One region of the Sorangium sp. So ce363 genome, then DNA from elsewhere that is predicted to be linked to it. Evidence: riboswitches for the same ligand, from Rfam matches in the RefSeq annotation. Region 1 holds a riboswitch; each other region holds the start of a gene.
What was found. A riboswitch is a leader RNA that binds a small molecule or an ion and turns the genes downstream of it on or off. The one in region 1 is predicted to bind cobalamin.
Positions count from the first base shown of each region.

Region 2: it holds a riboswitch for cobalamin, as region 1 does, so the genes downstream of both, WMF12_RS20615 (ribonucleoside-diphosphate reductase subunit alpha) here and WMF12_RS01305 (energy-coupling factor ABC transporter permease) in region 1, are expected to answer to the same signal.
Region 3: it holds a riboswitch for cobalamin, as region 1 does, so the genes downstream of both, WMF12_RS04600 (TonB-dependent receptor) here and WMF12_RS01305 (energy-coupling factor ABC transporter permease) in region 1, are expected to answer to the same signal.
Region 4: it holds a riboswitch for cobalamin, as region 1 does, so the genes downstream of both, WMF12_RS20630 (TonB-dependent receptor domain-containing protein) here and WMF12_RS01305 (energy-coupling factor ABC transporter permease) in region 1, are expected to answer to the same signal.

Region 1 is NZ_CP150333.1:321,558-325,931, reverse strand. It holds gene WMF12_RS01310 (enoyl-CoA hydratase/isomerase family protein) at 301-1,128, shown strand; cobalamin riboswitch at 2,257-2,464, shown strand; gene WMF12_RS01305 (energy-coupling factor ABC transporter permease) at 2,563-3,276, shown strand; gene WMF12_RS01300 (hypothetical protein) at 3,273-3,614, shown strand; gene WMF12_RS01295 (CbiQ family ECF transporter T component) at 3,604-4,353, shown strand; gene WMF12_RS01290 (energy-coupling factor ABC transporter ATP-binding protein) at 4,350-4,374, shown strand, end outside.
Region 2 is NZ_CP150333.1:5,410,443-5,414,816, forward strand. It holds gene WMF12_RS20605 (prolyl hydroxylase family protein) at 1-563, shown strand, start outside; gene WMF12_RS20610 (NAD-dependent protein deacetylase) at 598-1,464, opposite strand; cobalamin riboswitch at 1,603-1,810, shown strand; gene WMF12_RS20615 (ribonucleoside-diphosphate reductase subunit alpha) at 2,066-4,374, shown strand, end outside.
Region 3 is NZ_CP150333.1:1,225,992-1,230,365, reverse strand. It holds gene WMF12_RS04605 (hypothetical protein) at 1-478, shown strand, start outside; gene WMF12_RS04600 (TonB-dependent receptor) at 492-2,693, opposite strand; cobalamin riboswitch at 2,932-3,139, opposite strand; gene typA (translational GTPase TypA) at 3,290-4,374, shown strand, end outside.
Region 4 is NZ_CP150333.1:5,417,399-5,421,772, forward strand. It holds gene WMF12_RS20630 (TonB-dependent receptor domain-containing protein) at 1-1,924, opposite strand, end outside; cobalamin riboswitch at 2,132-2,358, opposite strand; gene dhbC (isochorismate synthase DhbC) at 2,601-3,863, shown strand; gene WMF12_RS20640 ((2,3-dihydroxybenzoyl)adenylate synthase) at 3,860-4,374, shown strand, end outside.

The sequences.
Region 1 (4,374 bases):
ACGGGTGTGCGGCTCGGAGGACGGGCGGTCTGCCCGGCTGCCCACGATTGCACGCGGGCTCGCGGCAGGACCGTCATGTCGCGCGCACCCGCACTCAAGCGGTGAGTTCGGATCATCGAGCGAAGGGCCGTGTCCCGGAACAGGCGCGCGACTCCTCCGGAAATCGCTCGCCTGGAAATCGCTCGCTCGTCGGCTCGGCAACGGCCTCGACACAGCGGGATCGGGAGGACACGGAATGACGCCTTCCCTGGCCCACGGCAGGCGCTTCCCCCCGGCGCGGGGCGCTGCTAACCACGCTCCATGACCGCTCAAGAACAGCAGCCGGGGGCCCCTGCTCGCGGTACGCTCCAGTTCGTCGCCGTCGAGCGCGCGGATCACGTCGCCACCGTGACCATCCAGCGGCCCGACAAACTCAACGCCCTGAACCCCGCCGTCCTCGGCGAGCTCACCACGGCCTTCCGCGACCTCCTCGCGCCCGCCGAGGGCAACGAGGTCCGCGCGGCGGTGCTGACCGGCGCCGGCAAGGCGTTCGTCGCCGGCGCCGACATCGCGGAGATGGCGGCCATGAACAGCATCGCCGCGAAGCGGTTCGCCGACGCAGGCCACCGGCTCGCCGAGCTCATCGAGACTGCCCCCTTCCCCGTGATCGCCGCCGTCAACGGCTTCGCGCTGGGCGGCGGCTGCGAGCTCGCCCTCGCCTGCGACTTCATCTACGCCGCCGAAGGCGCCAAACTCGGCCAGCCCGAGGTGAACCTGGGCGTCATCCCGGGGTTCGGCGGGACCCAGCGGCTGCTGCGACGGGTCGGGCCCGGACGCGCGCGCGAGCTCGTCTATTCAGGTGACATGATCACCGCCCAGCAGGCGCTGTCGATCGGGCTCGTCAACGCCGTCTTCCCAGCGACCGAGCTCCTCGCGCGCGCCCACGAGACCGCCCTCAAGATCGCCTCGCGCGGCCCGCTCGCCGTCGCCGCCGCCAAGCGCGTCCTCCTGCGCGGCGAGAGCCTCGACCTCGCCGCCGCCAACGAGCTGGAAGCCCAGGCATTCGCGGCGCTCTTCGGCAGCGAAGATCAACAGGTCGGAATGAAAGCGTTCCTGGCGAAATCGCAGGCCACGTTCACCGGAAAGTGACGCCTCGGAAGACGCGAACCGCGCGCTCGAGGGCAAAAAAAATACCGCGCATCACGCTGGAGGGGGGCCCAGAATGACCGCGGCAGGGAAACCGCGCCGGAGTCTTGAACGTCCGCCACGGTGCAGAAGAAAGACCGCATGCGCTCCGGGCTGGGGGGTCCGCGCCGGTGCGCATGCGGTAGTCAGATTGTGGCATCCGCAGGCGCATTGTCGATAACAAAGTGCAACGCGTGCACGCCGAGCGAGCAGAGCGCTCCGGGCGCGAAGGCAGCCAGGCGGGCGCGCGACCCACACACACCCGATCTGCGGGGATTCACGTTCGAGCCGGGCATACCCCTCCACCAGAGACAGCGCCCAGCGCAGCGTTCATCTCGCATTCCGAGACGAGCGAACACGAAATCCCTCATCTCTTCAATAAGAGAGGCCACGAGGCAGCAGGCCGTACACCGGACACCTGCTCCCGAGTAAAGAGCCAGGACGAACAAAGCACACTGCGGAAGGAACGCGCCGGCTCCTGTATTCAAGCGCACGAGAGGCCCTCGTGCGGGCCCAAACCGAGACAGGGGCTGCGCCCGCGCGGCGACAAAGTAAACAGGTTTTATCTAAGGGGGACATAATTCAAGACGTGTGCTCGACGACTCTTCGCATGATGCGTCTGGGTCAATTTCTCGGCCTCGGGCCGCCGCACGACAGGGCCTCGATCGCTCGTCGGCGCCCATGGCCGCTCGATGGGGGGGCGCCGACGGGCGCGCGACGCGCCTCGGCAGCGATGGCCTCGTGCGCCTCGGCAGCGCCCCCCGAGGGCAGGGTGCCACCAGCGCAGGCATCACCGCCGCGCCGACGCCGCGGACGAGGGCACTCGCGGCGGGCCGCGCCGGGCCGGACCGCGCAACGCGGAAGCACGCGCCCCCGGGTCGACGCACCCGGGTTCGCCCGGTCCGCGCCCCCGGCTCGCGCGATCGCGCCGCTACGATACGCGGCCGACGCGCGAGGCGGAGCTGGCCCGCGCTCGACGGGGAGCTCGTCTGACATGCCATGCCGCATGCAGCGCCCGCTGAGCCCCCTCCTCCACGATCGGGGCGCGACGTCCTTGACGCCGGGCACGAAACGGGATTACCGAGCACCGGCCTGACAATCCATTCCTCGGGTGCCCTCCGGGGCATAACAGGGAAGCCGGTGCAAAACCGGCGCGGTCCCGCCACCGTGAGTGGGGAGCTGCCTCCGAAGACCACTGGGCCCCATTGGAAGAGGCCTGGGAAGGTGGACGCAGCGCTGGGAGCTCGATCAGCTCCCTGAACCCATGAGCCGGGAGACCTACCCGAGCCTCCCACGAGGTGCAGCTTGCGCACGTCTTCGTGGCGTTCGGGTGCGGACTTCACCCGGAGCGCCGAAATCGGTCTTCACGGCCGCGCATTGTCGATCGCCGCCGTGTCCCTGGGGACGCTCCTCGCGCCCCGGCCCGCGGCCGCGATGCACCTCGCGGAAGGCGTCCTGCCGCTCGGCTGGTGCGCCTTCTGGAACGCGCTCGCGCTGCCCTTCGTCGCGATCGCCCTCCACCTGCTCCGGCGCCGCACCGAGCAGGACGCCTTCTACAAGCCGTTCGTCGGCCTCATCGCGGCCGCCGTCTTCGCGATCTCGTGCATGCCCGTGCCGGTGCCGACCGCCGGGACCTGCTCCCACCCGTGCGGCACAGGGCTCGCGGCGGTGCTCATCGGCCCCTGGATGACCGTCCTCGTCACCGTGGTGGCGCTCCTTATCCAGGCCCTCTTCCTCGCGCACGGCGGCCTCACCACGCTCGGCGCCGACGTCGCGTCGATGGGCATCGCGGGCGCCTTCACCGGATATTTCGCCTTCCATGTCGCGCGGCGCTGCGGCGCGAACCTCTGGGTCGCGGGCTTCCTCGCGGGCGTGACGTCGGACTGGGCAACCTACGCCACCACGGCGCTCGCGCTCGCGCTCGGGCTCTCGGGCGAGGGATCGGTGACGTCCATGTTCACGGGCGTCGCCCTCGCCTTCGTCCCCACCCAGCTCCCGCTCGGCCTGCTCGAGGGCGTCATGACCGCGGGGGCGCTCGCCTTCCTGCGCGCCCGGCGGCCCGACATCCTGGACCGACTCCAGGTCGTCCGGCTCGCCCCGGGGGCGTCGTGAAGCGGCGGCTCGGACAGCGCCCGCTGCCAGCGCCGCTCGCGCGGCGCGCGTGCGCGGCAGCGCTCCAGCTCGCCGGTTCATTCTGGCTCGCCGCCTGCGGCAACGCGTCCTGGGACGGCGTCGACGAGGCCGTGGTGCGCCGCGTCGCCGAGGACGCAGGGCGCCACGACACGGGGCCGCTGTTCGCGGGCCTCGAGGGCGACCTCCTGCTGTTCGCGTTCCTCTGGGCCGGGCTCCTCGCCGGCTTCGCCCTCGGCTATTTCTCGCGCGTGCTCTTCGTCGAGCGCGCGGGCGCGCCCGCGGGCAAGGCCGGCGGCGAAGGCCTCCGTGCGGACTGACCCGCCCGCGCGGCTCCGCGACGTGGACGCCCGGCTCCGCCTCGGGGCCGCCGTGGCGGCGTGCTGCGTCGCCGCGGGCGCGCGCTCGCCCGTCACGCCGGCCGCGCTGCTCCTGCTCGCGTGCGCGGCCCTCCGCCTCCAGGGCACGCCGGCGCGCGCCGTCCTCCGCGCCGCCGCGCCCGCCGCGTGGATCGGAGCGGTCGCGGCGGCGCTCGCGCTCGCGCTCACGCCGGGGGCGCCGCTCCTCCCCGGCGCGCCGTTCCCGGCCGACGCGATCACGGCCGAGGGGGCCCGCCGCGCCGTGGCCATCGGCGCGCGCGTCCTCGCGGCGGCCGCGGTGCTCCGGTGGCTCGCCGGCGCCGCCGCGCCCGCCGAGATCGAGGCGGCGCTCGCCGGGCTCGGCGTCCCCGCGGCCCTTGTCGAGCTGCTCGCGCTGACGCGGCGCTTCGCCGGCGTGCTCCAGCGCGCGGCCGACAGCGCGTGGAGCGCGGCCGCGCTCCGCGGTGGGTTCACCCGCCCCGGCGCCGCCGCGCGCTCGGCCGGCGCCGTCGCGGGCGTCGTGGCGCTCCGGACGCTGGAGCGCTCCGAGAGCGCCGCGCTCGCGATGCAGCTCCGCGGCTACCAGGGGAAGCTCCCCGTCGCCGACCGAAGGACGAGCGCGCCCACCGCGAACGTCGCGTTCGCCGCCGCCGCGCTCGTGGCCCTCGGGCTCAGCGTCGCCGCGGGAGAGGCCGGATGATCGCGATCGCGCTGCGCGCCC
Region 2 (4,374 bases), 5.1 Mb from region 1:
ACGCCGAACGGACCGCCCAGTGCACCGACTACACCGACGATCTCCGCATCTTCACGGTGACGAACGTCCTGTCGCCCGAGGAGTGCGAGGGCTTCATCGCGCTCGCCGAGGCGCGAGGCTTCGAGCAGGCGCCGATCGGGGGCAGCGAGGTGATCAACCTCGAGGTGCGCAAGAACGGCCGCGTCATGATCGACGATCCGGACCTCGCCGCGAGCCTCTGGGAGCGGCTCGCGCCCTGGACGCCGCCGAGCTTCGGCCTCCACCGCGCCGTCGGGCTGAACGAGCGATTCCGCTACTATCGCTACACCGAGGGCGAATATTTCAACTGGCACGGCGACGGGTCGTTCGTGCGATCCGGCGGCGAGCGGAGCCTGTTCACCGCGATGATCTACCTGAACGACGACTTCGAGGGCGGCACGACCGATTTCTGGGGCGGCCGGAGCATCGCCCCGCGGCGCGGGATGGCGCTCCTGTTCGAGCACCGCCGGCTCCACCGCGGCGCCGCCGTGACACGGGGGAGCAAGTACGTCCTCCGCAGCGACGTGATGTACCGGCGCGGGTGATGCCAGCGCCGCGCGTGCGCCGGCGCTCGGCGCCTCAGCGGGGCGCCGCGGTGGCGCCGGCGCCGAGCGCCTCGGCGAGGCGCGGCAGCACCTCGCCGGCCCGGGCCTCGATCTTCAGCGCGCCGAGCTCCTCGCCGCGCGCGGAGCCGAGGTTGATCATGGCGATCGGGGTGCCTCGCTGCGCGGCGCGCAGCACGAAGCGGTAGCCCGAGAAGACCGCCAGCGACGAGCCGACGACGAGGAGCGCGTCCGCCGCGTCCACGAGCGCGAACGCCGCGTCGACGATCGGCCGGGCCACGTTCTCGCCGAAGAAGACGACGCGCGGCTTGAGCGGCCCATCGCAGCGGAGGCACGGCGGCGCCCGGAAGCCCGCCACATGCTCGGCGGGCAGGTCGGCGTCGCCGTCGGGGGCGACGTCGGCCGCGAGGCGCAGCCAGCCGGGGTTCTGCGCGAGGAGCCGCTCCTGGAGGGCGGCGCGCCGCTCCATCGCGCCGCACGCGAGGCAGGCGACCTCGGAGAGCGTCCCGTGCAGCTCGATGACGCGACGGCTGCCCGCGGCCTGGTGGAGGCCGTCGACGTTCTGCGTGATGAGGCCATCGAGCTGCCCCGCCTGCTCGAGCCGCGCGAGGGCGCGGTGGGCGGGGTTCGGCTCGGCCCTGGAGAACCGCTCCCAGCCGATCACGGCGCGCGCCCAGTAGCGCTGCCGGATCTCGGCCGAGCGGGAGAACTCCCGCCCCTGGATCGGGTTCCGCGCGCGGCGCCGCGTCTCGGGCCCTCGATAATCCGGGATGCCGGATTCGGTGCTGCACCCCGCGCCCGTGAGCGCCACGATCCGCTTGCCGCGCAGGAGCGCGACGAGGTCGTCGAGCGGATCGGCCGGACGCGCTTCGCTGAGCGGCATATGCCCGGGTTGTGGCCCGCGACGGCGCGCGCCGCCAGCGTCGACCACGCAACCATGCAACTGAACATGCAATCGAGCGTGCAACCGAGCAAAGGAGCTCCCCCACAACATCTCGCTTGACCGACTCACTGCACCACCATATGTAGTGCCCATGTTGGTGCCTCGGGCTTCGGCCCGGGGCTCAAAAGGGAACCCGGTGTGAATCCGGGGCTGCCCCGCAGCGGTAAGCGAGAACGATCTCCACGACGCGCACTGGCCCTCGGGCTGGGAAGCGGTGGACCGTAGGAATCCGGCGAGAGCCGGAGCGCTCGTGAGCCCGAAGACCTGCCAACATCCTGCGCAGGAGAGACATCCAGCGCCGGTTTGACCTGGAAGCCTCGAGGGAGGCGGGTAGGTCCGAGCTGGCGCAGACTCTCGCGCTTGTCCCGGTTCCGACCCCCTCCCGCGCTGTCTTCCTTTCGCCCGCGGGGGCGAGCGGTCGGTCCGATGGCTCCTCCAGAGAGCCTGGCGCACCCGCGCGCATCGGCTGGCTTCTTCGCTCTCGCGGCATCGACGCGAGCGGTCCGGGACCGCTCGGAACGAGCACGACGAGGAGGATGCCATGCTGAACGAACCGTTGGTGAAGAGCAACGGCGCGGCGCCGTTGCGCGCGCTCCACGCACCCCACGCGCCCGCCATGACGAGCGCCGGCGCGGAGGAGACGCTCCCGCACACGACGATGCGGGTGAAGAAGAGGAACGGGTCGAGCGAGCCCGTGGACGTCAACAAGATCGTCCGGGCGGTGAGCCGCTCTTGCGCGGCCCTGTCCGACGTGGACGCGCTCCGCGTCGCGACAAAGACCATCAGCGGCCTCTACGACGGCGCGACGACGCGCGAGCTCGATCAGCTCTCCATCCAGACGGCGGCGTCGCTCATCGCCGATGAGCCCCAGTACGCGAAGCTCGCGGCGCGCCTGCTCGCCACGTACATCGACAAGGAAGTCCGCAATCAGGAGATCCACGCGTTCTCGCAGTCCATCGCCGTGGGGCGGCGGCTGGGCCTCATCAACGATCGGCTCCACGGCTTCGTGGCGCAGAACGCCCGCAAGCTGAACGACGCCATCGAGCCGGGGCGGGACAACGAGCTGGAGTACTTCGGCCTGCGGACCCTCTACGACCGCTACCTGCTGAAGCACCCCGAGACGCGCCTCGTCATCGAGACGCCGCAGCAGTTCTTCCTGCGCATCGCGTGCGCGCTGTCCGAGACGGCGGCGCAGGCCATCGAGCTCTACCGGCTCTTCTCGTCGCTCGATTACCTGCCGAGCTCACCGACGATGTTCAACTCCGGGACGAGCCACGAGCAGCTCTCGAGCTGCTTTCTGCTCGACTCGCCGGACGATCACCTCGAGACCATCTACCAGCGCTACACCGACGTCGCGATGCTCTCGAAGTTCTCGGGCGGCATCGGGCTCGCCTACCACCGGGTGCGGTCGCGCGGCTCGCTCATCGAGAGCACCAACGGGCACTCCAGCGGGATCGTGCCTTGGCTCAAGACGCTCGACGCGTCCGTCGCGGCCGTGAACCAGGGCGGCAAGCGCAAGGGCGCCTGCTGCGTCTACCTCGAGCCGTGGCACGCCGACGTCGAGGAGTTCCTCTCACTGCGCGACAACACGGGCGACGAGGCGGCGCGCACGCACAACCTGAACCTCGCGAGCTGGGTCCCGGACCTCTTCATGAAGCGGGTCGAGGCCGACGGTGAATGGAGCCTGTTCGACCCGAAGGACGTGCGCGATCTCCCCGATCTCTACGGTGAGGAGTTCGATCGTCGCTACGTCGAGGCCGAGCGGGCGGGCCTCGCCAAGAAGACGATGAAGGCCCGCGAGCTCTACGCGCGGATGATGCGCACGCTCGCGCAGACGGGCAACGGCTGGATGACGTTCAAGGACAAGTCGAACCGCGCCTGCAACCAGACGGCGCTGCCGGGCCGGATCGTCCACCTCTCGAACCTCTGCACCGAGATCCTGGAGGTGACCTCGAACGAGGAGTCGGCCGTCTGCAACCTGGGCTCGATCAACCTCGCTCGCCACACGGTCACGCTGGCGGACGGCGCGGTCGCGGTCGACTTCGAGAAGCTCGCGCGCACGGTGCGGACCGCGGTCCGCCAGCTCGACCGCGTCATCGACCTCAACTACTACCCCATCCCCTCGACGAGGCGATCGAACCTCCGCTGGCGTCCCGTCGGGCTCGGGCTCATGGGCCTGCAGGACGTGTTCTTCCAGATGCGCCTGCCCTTCGACGCCCCGGCCGCGCGTGAGCTCTCGAGGCGGATCTCGGAGGATGTGTATTACCACGCGCTCTCGACGTCCGCGGACCTCGCGGCGGAGAAGGGGCGACACCCGGCGTTCGACGAGACGCGCGCCGCGCGCGGAGAGCTCCAGTTCGACGCGTGGGACGTCGTCCCGGAGGACACGGCGCGCTGGGAGGCGCTCCGCGCGCGCGTCCGCGCCGAGGGGCTCAGGAACTCGCTGCTCGTCGCCATCGCGCCGACGGCCACCATCGCGTCGATCGCGGGCTGCTACGAGTGCATCGAGCCGCAGGTGTCCAACCTCTTCAAGCGCGAGACGCTCTCCGGGGACTTCCTGCAGATGAACCGCTACCTGGTCGCGGAGCTCAAGCGGCTCGGCGCCTGGAACGACGCGGTGCGCGCCCGGCTCAAGCTCGCGGAGGGCTCGGTCCAGGGCATGGACGAGCTGCCCGAGGAGCTCCGCGCCGTGTACCGGACGGCGTGGGAGATCCCGATGCGCTCGCTCATCGACATGGCCGCGGATCGCGGGGCCTTCATCGATCAGAGCCAGTCGCTGAACCTCTTCATCGAGAACCCCACCATCGGTCAGCTCTCGAGCATGTACTTCCACGCATGGAAGAAGGGGCT
Region 3 (4,374 bases), 900 kb from region 1:
GCACCTGGTCACCAGACAACCGGACTACGTCCTGGCTTCCTGGCACCAGATCTTCTGTGTCATCTGGCGCCGCGAGACGACCGAGGACGGCGCGCGCCACTTGCGGGACGCGTGCGCGGAGTTCGCGAAGAAGCACCCGCGCGGCATAGGGCTGCTCACCCTCGTCGAGAGCGGGGCGTCGTTGCCGCCGGCGCCCGCGCGCAGGGCGATCGCGAGCTTCCTCGCGGAGGCGAGCGCAACCATCAGGTGCTCAGCGGTCGTCTTCGAGGGCTCGGGGTTCCAGGCGGCGATGGTTCGCAGCGTCGTGACAGGGCTCACGCTCATTGCCCGTCAGCGTTATCCGCACAGGGTATGTGACATCCGGGAAGCCTGGCAGATGTTCGCAGAGCTCCTGCCCCTGGCGACGGGCGCCGCCGTGAGCGAAGCCGCGTTCCGGGCATCGCTCGACGCGCTGCGCGAGGACCTCCGCCGGACATGAGCCGGCGCTGCGCCTACTCCCAGTACAGCGTCGCCCGCCCGATCGCGGTGAACGGCCACCCCGGCGAGTAGTGGATCCCGGTGACCGCGGCCGGCTCGTACTGCAGCCGCGACTCGCTCGCGAACTGGACCTCTCGCCACGTCGTGTCGAAGAGGTTCTGGATGTCCACGGCCACCTCGACGTTCTTCCACCGCAGCCCGGCGTTGGCGTCGACGACCGTGAACCCCTCGGCGGTGAGCGACTCGTCCTCGGTCGCGGGCCGAGCGCCGATCGCCTTGACCCGCAGCGCCGCGAACGGCGTGAACGCGCCGAGCGTCGGGCGGACGCCGACGCCCGCGGTCAGCGTCTGGGTCGGCGCGAGGGCGACCGCGCTCGCGTTGCCGGCGTTCTCGCGGAAGCGCGCGCGGGTGAAGGTCGCGTCCACGTCCGCGAAGAGCCAGCTCCGGAGCCGGTAGCGCCCGCCGATCTCGATCCCGTAGCGCCGCGTCTGCCCCGACGCCTCGGTCGCGCCCGCGTCGCCGCTCCAGACCAGCTCCGAGTCCAGGTCGAGCAGGAACGCGGCCCCGCTCAGCGACAGCCCGCGCAAGGGCGCGACCCGCAGGCCGACCTCGTAGCCCGTCGCGGGCGTGATCAGCGTCGCCGCCCCCTGCCCCAGCACCACGCCCTGCGCGTCGTTCGAGTGGAAGCCCCGCCCGAAGTGGGCGAAGAGATCGACCCCCTCGACGGGCGACACGATCGCCGTGAGCTTCGGGAGCAGCTGCATCTGTCCCCGGGCGCCGCTCGACCTGTTCCCCGCCGCCTCGAGGTCCTCGCCCGGATCGTCCACGTTGACGTCGATCCACTGCGCGCGCGCCCCGAGCACGACGCGGAGCCAGCGCCGGAGCCGGGCGTCCTGCTCGACGTAGACGCCGATCTGGCTCTCATCGACGTGGGTCCTGCTCTTCTCCTCGATCCGTTCGCGCGCCTCGTCGTGGTGGAGGGACTTGTCGATCGCGTCCGCGCGGATCTGCGCGCCGAGCGAGGTCGTGAACCTCGCCCCGCCGATCTCGTATTGCCTGCGGAAGCGGAGATCGGCGCCGCCGACCGTGCGGTCGTCGTTCTGCTCGATCTGGTCGCCGTGGACGGGGTCCTCGCTGAAGAAGGTGAAGTTCGAGTACAGCGTGAAGCGGTAGCGGACGAGGTAGGCCAGCGCGCTCAGATCGGCGTCCCGCCACGCGGTCGAGTACGCGACGGACGCCATGTGCCGCTCGGTCGCCCCGCCCTCGGTCGGATCCACGGCGCCGAAATGGTCGATGCACGGCTGTCCGAACGCCGACGGCGGCGGGTTCAACCCGCCCTGCTCGCCCTCGCCGCACACGGCGCGCGCGGGGATCTGGCCGGAGCCGTGCCAGGTCGATCCATACGACATCCAGGTCATCTGGATCTTCCCGGTGTTGTCGAGATCGTGCGTGGCCCGCAGGTACACGTTGAAGCGCTCGAGCCGCTCCGGGCTCAGGAACGGCCCGTCGTTCCGGTAGATCTCCGCCGCGGCCACCGCGCGCCACGCGTCGCCGAGATCCGGCGAGGCGAGGACGAGGCCGCGCTGGATACCGTACTGCCCCAGGCTGACCTGCGCGTAGCTCTCCTCGAGCTTCTCGGCGAAGCGCAGGTTGACGGCGCCCGCCGTACCGAAGTCGCCGATGCTCGCGTAATAAGGCCCCTTGTACCCGTCGAGCCCTGTCACGAGCTCCGGGATCATGAAGTAGAGATCGGTGAAGCCGTGGCCGTGGCCGTGGCTGACCATGTTGACGGGCACGCCGTCGACGAAGAAGGCGACGTCGGTCCCATGATCCGCGTCGAATCCGCGGAGGAAGTACTGGTTCGCCTTGCCGCCGCCCGCGTGCTGCACGGCGAAGAGCCCGGGGACCGACTCGAGGATGTCGCCCGGCCGGAGCCTCGGCCTGAGCTCGAGCTCCCGGTGTCCGACGGAGACGCGCGACGCGGCCTCGCTGCCCGGCTTCTCCGCCTGGATCGTGACCTCGATCGCGGCGTCGCCCGCGGGCGCGCCCTCGCCGGTGGGCTCTGCAGCGGCGGCCTCCGGCGGGGCAGCGGGCGACTCGGGGGTGTCGCCCTCGGCGCGCGCGGGCCGCGCGGCGGCCAGCACCATGGATAACGCGGCGAGCAGGTGAAATGGATGGCGGCGCCCGTGGCTCGTCGTGACCGTCTCGCGCAGCATTCGTGTCCTCCTTCGCCGCAATCGCGCGGAGCGGCGTCGGGCCGCTCGCGTCGAGCTCCGCGAGGACGAAATGGCTGGCCAGCGCACGGTGCGCTGGACCGACCTCTCGCCCCCGCGGGCGACCGGAAGGCGACGCGGGGGGCGGTTCGGTATCCGGGACGTGGCAGAGGCAGAGCTGCACCGGCTCGGACCTCACCGCCTCCCTCGAGGCTCCCAGGTCGAACCGGCGCCGGATGTCTCCCGCCGCCGGGCGCTGGCAGGTCTTCGGGCTCGCGAGCGCTCCGGTCTGACCGGCTCCCTACTGTCCACCGCTTCCCAGCCCTCGTCGGGCCAGTGCTTGGGGTGGAGGTCGTTCTCGCTTACCGCTGCGGGGCAGCCCCGGAGTTTCACCGGGTTCCCTCTTCGGCCCAGGCGAACGCCCGGGCACCAGCACGGCGCGCACCCTATGGCCGTGCGCCTTCGGCTGTCAATCGCTACCGCTCCGCTCGCCCGCTCGACGCGCGCCGCTCTCGCGCCATGCGCGCGCCTCGCGCTCTCCATCCGAGCGCCTCGACGCGGGCCTGCCGTGCAGGCCGAACGTTCGGGCTCTAGCGAGGATGGGCTCGCTCCTCCGTGGGTCGCGTGCTACACGGCCGCCGCCGTATATGCCCCGTAACGATCTCCGCAACATCGCCATCGTCGCCCACGTCGACCACGGGAAGACGACCCTCGTCGATCACATGCTCCGCCAGTCGGGCGCCTTCCGAGAGAACGAGGTCGTGGCCGAGCGCGTCATGGACTCGAACGACCTCGAGCGGGAGCGCGGCATCACCATCCTCGCGAAGAACACGAGCATCCGGTACCGCGGGGTCAAGATCAACATCGTCGACACGCCCGGCCACTCCGACTTCGGCGGCGAGGTCGAGCGCACGCTCATGATGGCCGACGGGGCGCTCCTCCTCGTCGACGCCGCCGAGGGCCCGCTGCCGCAGACGCGCTTCGTGCTCTCGAAGTGCCTCCAGCGCGGCTTCCCGGTCATCGTGGTCATCAACAAGATCGACCGGAGCGACGCGCGCGCCCACGAGGTGCTCTCCGAGGTGTTCGACCTCTTCTGTGACCTCGAGGCGAGCGACGCGCAGATGGACTTCTCGACGCTCTACGCCGTGGCGAAGCTCGGCCAGGCGAAGCGCGAGCTCGAGCACGAGGCGAAGGACCTCGAGCCGCTCTTCGAGACCATCCTCGAGCGGGTCCCCGGCCCCTCCGGCGACCCCGACGGTCCGCTCCAGGTCATCGTCTGCAACACGACCCACGACGAGTACGTGGGCCGGCTCGCGGTCGGCCGCGTGGTCCGCGGCACCGCCCGGTCCGGCGCCGACGTCGCGCTCCTCGGCGAGGGCGGCCAGTCGCGCGGCTACGTGAAGATGCTCTACGCCTACGAGGGGCTGAAGCGCGTCGCGGTCGAGAGCGCCGTCGCGGGCGAGGTGATCGCGATCGCCGGGCTCGACACGGTCACGATCGGCGACACGATCACGGATCCGGCGCACCCCGAGGCGCTGCCGCGCATCGTCGTCGAGGAGCCGACGATCAAGATGAAGATCGGCGTCAACACGTCGACCTTCGCCGGCAAGTGCAAGCAGTCGAAGTACCTCACGAGCCGTCACCTGAAGGAGCGGCTCGAGCGCGAGGCGATGAAGAACCTCGC
Region 4 (4,374 bases), 5.1 Mb from region 1:
CGAGGTGCCCGCCGAGCCACCTCGCCTCCGCGTCGAGGTCGAGGGTCGCTTGCTCCGCGATCACGCCGAGCCCGGCGGGATCGGCGTACCGGCTCGACTGGTACACGGCCCGGATCTCGCCCGACGCGCCCGAGAACACGGCGCCGCCCGGGCGCTTCCACTCGGCGTGCAGGCGCGGCGCGACGACGAGGCGCGAGCGGAACGGGAGGAGGTCGTTCCTCGTCGTCCGCCCCGGCGTCGTGTCCCGCGGATCGAGCAGCGTCGCCGCGATCTCGGCGCGGAGGAACCAGGTCACCTCGACCCCGGCCAAGAGCTCCGCGCCCACGACGCGGGCGCGGCCGACGTTGTACGGGTTCACGTAGCCCTGGCCGGAGCGCTCGTACGCGACGAGCCCGGAGACCGCGCTCCCGAACGCGAACACGTCGAGGAAGGCGCCGCGCAGCACGGCGCCGCGCCCCGTCTGCGCCCGGATCCCGGCCTCGATCGTGGCGCCCGACTCCGGCTCGAGCTCCGCGTTGCCGTGGACGACGCCGGAGACGCCGTACACCTCGCCGAGCGTCGGGACGCGGACGTAGCGGCCCACGGTCGCGAGGAGCCGGAGCCGGTCGCTCCCCGCCTCCACGCCGACCCGCCCGGTCGGGACGAGCACGTCGCAAGGGCGCTCGCGGTCCGCCCCGGTGGCGTGGCACTCCCCGCTCGCGAGGGCGTGCAGCGCGAGCCCCTCGCCGAGGCGCGCCTCCGCGCTGACGGCGCCGCGCGCGAACGAGCGCCGCGCCCGCGCGAGCGGTACGTCGTCCGGCGCGCGCGAGATGCCCTCGCGCGCGACCGAGAGCACGGGCCGCACCCGGAGCCGGTCGGCGAAGGAGAGCGTCGCCCCGAGCGTCTGCTCCAGGCGGCGGCCGGCGAGGCGGAGCTCCGGCGTGAGCAGCGCGAGCTCGAAGAGGGGATCATGGACCTCCGACCGCGCCTCGATGAACGAGGTGCGCGCCTCGAGCGTGTGCTGCGCCTCTCCGCCGAACGGCACCCGCGCCGCGACGGACGTCAGCGCGCGCCGCGACTCCCCCCGCGCCTCGCGGGACGGCAGGAGCGCGAGCCTCGGCACGCCCTGCTCGCGGCCGGTGCCGTTCGCGATCACGTCGACGATCGCGCCGCCCCCGAGCTCGACGCGCGCGAGCGCCCAGGCGTCGATCGTGCGCACGTCGGCGTTCTGCCGGCGTTCCAGGGTGTCGTCGCTCTCGTCGAAGAGCGTCCCGCCATCGTTGACGAACGCGTAGCGGTTCTCCGCGGCCTCCGCGCTCACCCCGACGATCGCGCTCACCGGGCCCGCGCTGGCGCCGGCGAACGCCCACCCGCGCCGCGCGCCGAGCGAGCCCGCCATGGCGCCCGCGCCGGCCGTCGTCCGGGAAGGCCGCCGCGGCTCGAAGAAGATCGCTCCGCCGGGGCCGAGGCGGTCGGCCTCGATGGGCGCGTGGCCGCGGTAGATCTCGATGCGCTCGATGAGCCAGAGGGGCACGAGGGAGAGATCCGCCGTCCCCACGACGTCGTCGTTCAGGCGGACGCCGGCGAGGTACACCGGCGTCTGCGTGGCGGTCGCTCCCCGGAGGGCCGCGGTCGCCGGCCCGCCGAAGCCGCCCGACTCGATGATGAGGACGCCCGGCTGCGTGCGGAGCACGTCCGCCGCTCCGAGCCCCGCGCCGGTGAGGCGCTCGCGGCCCAGCACCGACCCCGCGACGGACCTGTCCTTGGGCGGCGCGGGCGCGCGCATGCGATCCCCCTCGACGCGCACCTCCAGCGGGTCTGCCCCCGGTGGAGCGGCAGCGCGACCGGCCTCCTGCTCGGCCTCCGGCCTGCGCGGATCGTCGGCGCGGGCGGCCGGCAGGGCCGCCACGGCGCTGCAGGCGGCGAGCGAGAGCCAGCACGCCACGCCGGCGCTCCGGCGCCGACGCGACCGACGATCAGAGGAATCAACCATTCACGCGCCGCCTGCCCGCGTCGACCCAGCGCTGCTCCGGGTGAGCTGAGAGCCGAAGCGAGGAGGCTGCGTGACGGGCCACGGCACCGCGCGCGAGCGAGGTGGTCGAGAGCCTGCGCGCCTTCCCCTCGAAGGCTCAGGTCAACGCGCGCCAGAGCACCGGCGCGCGCACCTTCGGCAGGTCTTCGGACTCACGGGCGCTGCGGCCGTCGCCGGTCGCTCTCCTACACATCACCGCTTCCCAGGCTGCTCTGGTGCATGCCCAGTGCTTCTTGGTGATGGTCGTTCCCGTTCACCGCTGCGGGGGCAGTCCCGGATTCTCACCGGGTTCCCTTTTCAGCTCGCCAGGGGATGGCCGGACGAGCACCGATGGCGGGGCGACTCGTCGCACCCGTCACGCAGGATGTCAACGCAGAAGCGAAGGCCCGGAGCGCCCCGTCCACGGGCCCACCGGCGATGCACACCCGAGACAGAACCGGGAGTCCCTTGACAGTCTTGCACGCGCGTGCCAAGAGTTACTTGAAACTGATTTTCTTTATCAGTTACCAGAAACGAGCGGCCCGAGACCTGACGTCCAGCGCCCGATGATCCGAGCCCACGTGGCTCTCGACGCCCATCGGAGCTGAATGTGACGAGTTCCATCTCGATACCGGCCTCTGTCGCGCTGCCCGCGGTGAACGCAGGGCAGCTGTTGAAGCAATACACCCCTGAGTCGGCGTTCTTCTTCGCGTCGCCGACACGCACCCTCCTCGCGCAGGGCGTACACGACATGATCCTCGAGCCGAACGGCGCGGATCAGGGCGACCGCCTCGCGGACCGCGTCACGAGGGTGCTCGCGGCGGCGTCGAGGGCCGGCCAGGGCCTCCCCATGGTGGTCGGCGCGGTGCCGTTCAACAGCACGTCGCCGGCGCACCTCATCGTGCCGAGGGCGATCCAGAGCGCGGGCCCGCTCAACCACACGTCGGAATCGCCGCGGTCGCACCTGCCGATCACCATCCAGGAGCTGCGCCAGGTCCCCGAGCCCCGCGACTACGTGCGCGGCGTCGAGACGGCAGTGGGCCTGATGCGGTCCGAGGCGCTGAGCAAGGTGGTCCTCTCCAGGATGCTGGAGATGGTCCTGCGAGAGCCGGTCGATCTCCGCCTCGTCCTCCAGCGCCTCTCGCACCAGAACCGGAACGGCTACACCTTCGCCGCCAACCTCTCGGATCCGACCGCGGGGCTCTCCAGCGCGGAGCGCGGCGTCCCGACCTCGCGCGCGCGGACGCTCATCGGCGCGAGCCCGGAGCTGCTCCTGTCCCGCTCCGGGCTCCGGGTGATCGCCAATCCGCTCGCCGGCTCCGCGGTCCGCAGCCCGGACCCCGACGAGGACCGCCGGCGGGCGATCGCCCTGCTCGCGTCCGAGAAAGACCGGCACGAGCACGCGATCGTCGTCGACGCCGTCGCCGCCGCGCTCCGGCCGTTCTGCCGGCGCCTGAGCGTCCCCGACGAGCCTTCGCTCACGCAGACCCCGACGCTGTGGCACCTGTCGAGCCGGCTCACCGGGGAGCTGCGCGATCTCTCGATCTCCTCGATGAAGCTGGCCACCGCGCTGCACCCGACCCCCGCGGTGTGCGGATACCCCACGGACCGCGCCCGCGACGCCATCGAGGCGATCGAGCGGTTCGATCGCGGGTTCTTCACGGGGCTCGTGGGCTGGTCCGACGCGAGCGGCGACGGCGAGTGGGCGGTCGTCATCCGCTGCGCCGACGTCGCCGGCCGGGCGCTCCGCCTCTATGCCGGGGCCGGGATCGTCATCGGTTCGAACGGCGAGCACGAGCTCGCCGAGACCACCGCCAAGCTCGGGACCATGCTGAACGCGCTCGGCCTCAACCAGGCGCCGGAGATGGCATGAGCGCTCCGGAGGAGAGCCGGCAGGCGCCCGCGCAGGCGCGAACGCAGGCGCTCGACGGCTGGACTCCGTGGCCGGCCGAGATGGCCGATCTCTACCGGCGCGCCGGCTACTGGCGCGGCGAGACCTTCGGGCGCCTGCTCCGCGAGCGGGCCGCGCGGCACCCGGATCGGATCGCGCTCGTCAGCGGCGATCGCCGGCTGAGCTACGGTGAGCTCGATCGGCGCGCCGATCGCCTCGCCGCGGGCCTGCTGCACCTCGGGCTCCGGCCGGGGGATCGCGTCGTCGTCCAGCTCCCGAACATCGCGGAGTTCTTCGAGGTGTGCTTCGCGCTGTTCCGGCTCGGGGCGCTCCCCGTGCTGGCCCTGCCAGCGCACCGGCGCGCCGAGATCGCGGTTTTCTGCGAGCACACCGAGGCGGTCGCGTACGTCATCGCCGACCGGGACGGCGGGTTCGATTACCGCGCGCTGGCGAGCCAGATCCGGCGCGACGTCAGGACCTTGCGGCACGTGCT